3 regions of the Arthrobacter agilis genome follow, and region 1 is predicted to be linked to each of the others. Evidence: predicted binding sites of a transcription regulator. Region 1 holds the regulator's gene; each other region holds the start of a gene.
What was found. The regulator HspR, encoded in region 1, represses chaperone genes until heat shock. The targets are predictions, from matches to a motif close to AAGTTGAGTCNNNNNGACTCAACTT.

Region 1 (2,254 bases):
CGGTGCGGAGGCGGTGGGTGGCCTGCTCGAGCTGGAGGGTGTCGATGGACCGCGAGGTCTGCAGCAGGCAGCGGCGCAGATCGGCGGAGAGCTCGTCGAGCGCCCGGGCCTGTGCTGCGAGATCGGTGGTCCACTCCTGTTTCAGCGCCCGGTTGGGCTCGCGGTCGGCGGCCCTCAGCAGGTTCTCGAGCGAGGCCGCCGCCTGGTCGATCTCGGCGGCGGCGCGCGGCAGGTCCCCGACGGGACGCCGCTGCGCCGTGGCCTCCGCGAGGGCGAGATGGGTGGCGCGGGAGGAGCGCCTGAGGTCACCGATGAGCCGCGCGGGCTCCCGCGTCAGCCGGTCCGGCGCGTAGGCGCGCGCAGCCAGCATGCCGCGGTCCCGGGTGCGTTCGATGATGTGCGACCGCCTGACCTTGCGCACCACGAGCCACCCGGCCACGCCCGTACCGGTACCGAGGACGGCGAGCACACCGGCCCCGATCGCGAGGGCTTCGACGAAGAGCTCAAACATGGCGTGACTCCGGGAGGAATTCCATCTCTCCAGTTTGCCCGGGCGTCCTGACATATTCCACCCGGGATCGGCGGCGAGGGCACCCCGGGCGGGGTCGTCGTCGGTCACGGCTTTCAGCCTCGACCCTGTGTGTCCGGGCGCGACTCGCCGTCTGCGCGGCACACGGGCCGCGGAAACCGGGAACGACGGCGGGCGCCACGAGCGGGAGCGGCTAGTGCGCGGTGCGCGCGGTATCGGGGCGCCACACCACGAGCGCCTGGCTGCGCGGTCGCGGGCGCTGACCGCGGGACAGGGTGACGACGTCGCCCGCGAGCCCGGCGGCGAACACGCGGCTCGACTCCGCGTGGGCCCTGCGGGAGGACAGCTCGGAGGACAGCTCGGTGACGCGCGCCTGGAGGGCCGCCACCTGGTTCTCGAGCTGGAGGATGCGGCGGATCCCCTCGAGGGATACGCCCTCCTGGGAGAGCCGCTGGATCTCGCGCAGCGTCCCGACGTCCTTCTGCGAGTAGCGCCTCGCCCGGCCCGGCGCCCGGCTCGGCGTCACGAGACCGAGCCGGTCGTACTGGCGCAGGGTCTGCGGGTGCATGTCGGCGAGTTCGGCGGCCACGGAGATGACATAGATGGGCATCGTGTAGTCCACGGTCTGCCTCCTTCCGTCGCCGGGGCTGCCGGCGGTCGCTCGGATCTACTGTTACAGGCGCGCCTTCGCGGCGAGGCCGGCGCGCGGGTCGGCGTCCTTCGTGGCCTCCCGGAAGGACTCCACGGCGGCCTCGGCGTCACGGGACAGGTTCTGCGGGACCGTGACGTCGACGGTCACGAGCAGATCCCCCGTGCCCTTGGAGGTCTTCACACCCCGGCCCTTGAGCCGCAGGGTCCGGCCCGACGGTGTGCCGGCGGGAACCCTCATCTTCACGAGCTCGCCCGAGAGCGTGGGGACCTCGATCTGGGCCCCGAGCGCGGCCTCGGGGAAGCTGACCGGTACGTGCACCCGGATGTTGTCGCCGTCGCGCTTGAACAGCGGGTGCTCCTTGACGGAGACGGTGACCATCAGGTCTCCCGGACCGGCCTGTCCCGGCTGCCCCTTGCCCTTCACACGGACCTTCTGCCCGTCCCGGATGCCCGCGGGGATCCGCACGTCGATCTGCTCTCCCGAGGGTTCGCGCAGGCCGATGGTGGTCCCGTTGATGGATCCGGCGAAGGAGATGGAGGTGGTGGCGGTGCGGTCGGCGCCCTTCTGCGGACGCGTGGACTGGAAGCCACCGGGGAAGCCGCCACCGGCACCGCCGCCGCCGAACAGGTCGGCGAACTCGGGGGGCAGGTTGCTGTTGGAGAAGCCGGTGCGCTGGCGCGTGCCCGTCCCCTGACCGAACAGGTTCCCGAAGATGTCCTCGAAGCCCGCGCCACCACCGGCACCACCACCGGCACCGCCGGCGGAGAACCGCGCTCCCCCGCCCATCGCACGGATGGCGTCGTACTGCTGGCGCTGTTCGTCGTCGGACAGCACCGAGTAGGCCTCCGACACGTCCTTGAACGTCTTCTCGGATGCGGCGTCACCCTGGTTCTGGTCGGGGTGGTACTTGCGCGCCAGCTTCCGGTACGACTTCTTGATATCTGTGGCGGACGCGTCCTTGGAGACACCCAGGATCTTGTAGAAATCCTTGTCGACCCAATCCTGACTAGCCAATTGGCGTCTCCTTCCGTAGATGTTGCTAAAGATATAGGGGCCGGGACGACCGGCCGAAT
Region 2 (2,254 bases), 580 kb from region 1:
CCAGTCGGTCTCCATGAACATGGTGCCGCCGTTGACGCCCGCGTTGTTGACGAACACGTCGAGGCCGCCGAGTTCCCCGGCGAGCTGGTCGACGACGTCGCCGCATGCGGGAGCGTCCGTGGTGTCGAGCTGTGCGACGGCGGCCCGCACGCCCTTCTCCCGGACGAGGCGCGCGGTCTCCTCGGCGCCTTCCTGGTCCGAGTGCCAGGTGACGCCGACATCACAGCCCGCCGCTGCGAGGGCGATGGCCGTGGCCCGGCCGATGCCGGAATCGGAGCCTGTGACGATTGCTCTGCTGGGTGTGAAGTCCATGACCCCATCCTTCGTGGCCCGCGCGCACCCCCGCAAGGGGTCCCCGGGACGGAGTACCCCCGGGCGGGAAGCCCGGGGGTACTGGTAGGGGATCAGGACTCGACGGCGCCCTGGGTGCCCGAGCCCTGCACGGCGCCGGACTGGATCGGCGTCGAGGACTCGCCGCTGATGACCTCGATCTTGCGCGGCTTGGCGCGTTCGCTGACGGGGATCATCACGTTGAGCACGCCGTTCTCGTACCGGGCGGAGATGCCCTCGGTGTCGATGCCCTGGCCCAGGTTGAGCTGGCGGAGGAACGAGCCGCTCTCGCGCTCACGGGTCAGCCACTTGACGCCCTCGGCACTGCGCAGCGTGCGCTCCGCGCGGATGGTGAGGAGCTGGCCGTCCACGTCGATGTCGACCGATCCGGGATCGATGCCCGGAAGATCCGCCGAGAGGATGTAGTGGTCCTTCTCGCGGTAGAGGTCCATCGGCATGAGGCGCAGTCCGGGGCGGCTCTCGAGGAGGGCGCCGGCAACGCGGTCCAGCTCGCGGAATGGATCGAACTTCATGGCCACTGGAAACAACTCCTTCGCATATGCCACCGGTAGGTGGAGTACTGAAGATTGAGCGTCCTTCGCTCAACTACGAAAAATGTTAGCACTCGACCCCTGCGAGTGCTAACCCTCGAGGTGTTCGCCCACGACGAACATCGGACCGCACAACGCAGAAGGCCCGTACCGACGAATCGGTACGGGCCTTCTGTGATGCCGTCTCCGGCTGATCCTCGTGCCTGCGCGGGGCCTCGATCCCCGGGCCTTCCGCGTGTGAAGCGGATGCTCTACCAGACTGAGCTACACAGGCAATTGGTTCTCCAACAGCTTAGGGCATCCGGGCGCCGCGCCAAATTCCCCTGGCCGCTCCTCCCGGTCCGCACGGATCTGCCGGTGCTCGTGCTGGCCAACCGCCTGCGGCCTCAGTAGCCTGAAGAAAAGCCTGCTGATCATCCGGCCCACGCCGGGACGGCGATGACGAAGGGACCGCACGATGGACAACCAGGACCTCCTCCAGCGCATCCAGGCACTCGTCCAGGAGGAACACGAGCTCCGTGAGCAGCCGCAGGACGCCGGCGCAGGCGAGGCGCACCAGGACCACGCCGCACGCCTGAAGCAGGTGGAGGAGCACCTCGACCAGTGCTGGGACCTGCTCCGCCAGCGCCGGGCGAAGGCCGACGCCGGTGAGGACCCGGGCGAGGCCGATGCCCGCCCCATCAGCCAGGTGGAGGGGTACCGCCAGTAGCGTCCTCCCGGGAGGACTACCAGGCCGTCTTACCGGCCGTCTTACCGGGCGGCGCCACCGGGCGGTGCTACCGGCCGTCTTACCGGGCAGTGCTTACCGGCCGATGTCGCGGCGGGACAGCCCGACGACGGCGGCCACCACCAGGACGCCGCACAGGCCGAGGATGAGCGCCATCGCGCCCCCCGCACCGTTCCCGAACCCGTTCGCGAGCGGTGCCGGGGTGAAGGCCCAGTCGTAGGGTGAGAGGTCCTTCACCCACCGCGCCGCCTCCGCCTGGTTGCCGAGCGCGTTGAAGGCGTAGCCGAGGACGGCTACGGCCGCGCCCGCCGCGATCGACGCCGTCCGGGATCCGGTCAGGGCGCCGGCGGTGATCGCCGCGAGACCGCTCAGCAGCGTCAGCAGGTACAGCGCGAGCGTCCCGGCGACGGCATGGCCTGCCGGGATCCCGAGTTCGGAGGGTCCGTCGAGCGCGAGGATGGCCGCCAGCAGCACCGCGCACACGACGGCGAGCCGGAGGGCCAGGGCGAGGGCGGCCTCCAGGGCCACCTGGATGCGCGTGACACCGTGCGCGAGAGTGAGTTCGAGGGCGCCGCTCTCCTCCTCGCCTCCGATCGCCGCCGCTCCCCAGCCCACCGCGGCGATGGTCAGCAGGACGAAACCGATC
Region 3 (2,254 bases), 1.4 Mb from region 1:
GGTCGTGTCGGGCCATGATGGTCCTTGCAACATCGGCCATGGTCATACGGGCATCAACGGCTAGACCGAGCATGTGCTCAAGCGCTTCATCGGGGTCGAAGTTGTGGCGTTCCATGATGATGCCCCGGGCAATGTCGGTGGTGCTCTTGCTGTTGAGGGCGTGACTCACCTCGGCGTTGATGCGCTGGGGTGTGTCGCTGGCCTGGATGTGCCCGAGCAGGGCTGCGGCGGCGGTAGCAAGATGGGCGAGTACCTGAGTATCAGCGGGCGTGAATGCGTTCGGTGAGCGTGCGTAGACTTTCAGTGCCCCGATGGATTCCTTGCCTCGGATCAGGGGGGAGGTCGCGCAGGAGCGAATACCGGCTTCGGCGGCCGCGGCATTCCAAAACTTCCATCTTTCATCTGTGGTCGTGTCATCGATGATCTGCGCCTGTCCTGTGGCCCAGGCGGTCAGGCATGGCCCTTCCCCCAGCTTGTACTGGAGCTGGTCGGCGGCCAACACGTAGGAGTCGGTAGATCCGACGCTGGTTCGCTCCCCGCCTGCAACCAGGGAGACTCCCGCACCCTCAGCATGGTCGATGACGCTCCGGGCGGCCTCGGCTAGTTCGTTTACGGCGTGCTGGGCGGTTTGTTCTGTGAGCAGGAAGCCCTTCGTGCGTCCGATGATCACACCGAGCTCGGTAATGGGAGGTACGGGATCCACGGGTGCCTCCAGCCACTCGGTGCTTTTTCGCAGGTCAAAAGGTAGGACGACATATTAAGATCCCCAAGGATGCCACTGAAACCCTCCTTGGTGATTGCGTCCTCCACGATAATAGTGTGGCCCGATTGACCAAAACGTCTCGCTTACGACCAAAAACAGTTCGTGGACGCTTTTCCGCCCGACCTGCGTTCAGCACGTGGGGCCCTGTTCGCCGCTCGAAACGGGAGCAAGGCAGACGACGAGCGGCACCTGAAGATCAGGCTCGTTATGCCGACACCACGGTCTGGCACTCGCAGGGGTCGAGTGCTAACATTTTTCGTAGTTGAGCGAAGGACGCTCAACCTTCAGTACTCCACCTACCGGTGGCATATGCGAAGGAGTTGTTTCCAGTGGCCATGAAGTTCGATCCATTCCGCGAGCTGGACCGCGTTGCCGGCGCCCTCCTCGAGAGCCGCCCCGGACTGCGCCTCATGCCGATGGACCTCTACCGCGAGAAGGACCACTACATCCTCTCGGCGGATCTTCCGGGCATCGATCCCGGATCGGTCGACATCGACGTGGACGGCCAGCTCCTCACCATCCGCGCGGAGCGCACGCTGCGCAGTGCCGAGGGCGTCAAGTGGCTGACCCGTGAGCGCGAGAGCGGCTCGTTCCTCCGCCAGCTCAACCTGGGCCAGGGCGTCGACACCGAGGGCATCTCCGCCCGGTACGAGAACGGCGTCCTGAGCGTGATGATCCCCGTCAGTGAGCGCGCCAAGCCGCGCAAGATCGAGATTGTCAGCGGAGAGTCTTCTTCTCCGGTTGAGTCGACGGCCATCGAGGCGTCCCAGTCCGACGACGGACGTCAGGAAGGCGCCGAAGCGTAAGATCACCCCTCTCCCAACTGCCAGTACCTCCCCTCGCGTGCACCGGGGGGTGCTGGCAGTTCAAGCAGTATGGCCTTTTGCCCGTACCCGCAGAGCTGTGCGGGCAGCGGTCTGCCCGGGTAGCGGAATCCTTCACTCCTCGCGGCCGTTCGTTCCGCTCAGCCCGCCAGGTCATTCCCCTGGGCATCGTTCTGTATTGCCTGGACAGTAAGACGATCTCCTCTAGCCGGTGCCGGTGTTTCCGGTTGCCCTGGCGGTGAGGGCGGCGAGGGCCGCGGCTGCGAAGTGGGGCGGCTTCGGCTGGGGATTGTGCAGGCGCGGGGGGATGAGGACTGATTTGCTCGTCACCTCAAGGTCTGTTCCGGCTGCTGTCACACCGGTGCTGGCGCTTCTGCGGGCGGTGCCCAGGACCACTTCCTATCTCGGAAAGTATTCGGCCGGTGGCAGCGTGAAGGTCACTGACCGGTCATGGGAGTTGAAGCACAGCAGGAAGCTCGCGCCGGTAATGGGTCGTCCGCGCCAGTCTTTGCCGGTGGAGATCCCGTTGTAGAAGACCCCCAGGGCGTGGGCCAATGACTGGTCCCAGTCGGCGGGAACCACCGGTGTACCGGTGGGGTTCAGCCAGACCCTTCCTGCGGGCGGGATGGTACGAGCCTGCCCAGGCACCAACACCTCGACCCGCCGA

Region 2: a site for HspR is predicted at 915-939, ahead of QFZ50_RS15910 (Hsp20/alpha crystallin family protein). Genes of this name have one in related genera too.
Region 3: a site for HspR is predicted at 1,023-1,047, ahead of QFZ50_RS06165 (Hsp20/alpha crystallin family protein). Genes of this name have one in related genera too.

Annotation. Positions count from the first base shown of each region.
Region 1 is NZ_JAUSXO010000001.1:2,793,172-2,795,425, forward strand. It holds gene QFZ50_RS12960 (hypothetical protein) at 1-511, opposite strand, end outside; gene QFZ50_RS12965 (heat shock protein transcriptional repressor HspR) at 723-1,139, opposite strand; gene QFZ50_RS12970 (DnaJ C-terminal domain-containing protein) at 1,203-2,195, opposite strand.
Region 2 is NZ_JAUSXO010000001.1:3,374,131-3,376,384, forward strand. It holds gene QFZ50_RS15905 (SDR family oxidoreductase) at 1-312, opposite strand, end outside; gene QFZ50_RS15910 (Hsp20/alpha crystallin family protein) at 405-863, opposite strand; tRNA gene QFZ50_RS15915 (tRNA-Val) at 1,082-1,155, opposite strand; gene QFZ50_RS15920 (DUF2630 family protein) at 1,339-1,590, shown strand; gene QFZ50_RS15925 (ABC transporter permease subunit) at 1,684-2,254, opposite strand, start outside.
Region 3 is NZ_JAUSXO010000001.1:1,374,577-1,376,830, reverse strand. It holds gene QFZ50_RS06170 (GAF and ANTAR domain-containing protein) at 1-703, opposite strand, end outside; gene QFZ50_RS06165 (Hsp20/alpha crystallin family protein) at 1,099-1,569, shown strand; gene QFZ50_RS06160 (hypothetical protein) at 1,792-1,917, opposite strand; gene QFZ50_RS06155 (hypothetical protein) at 1,987-2,254, opposite strand, start outside.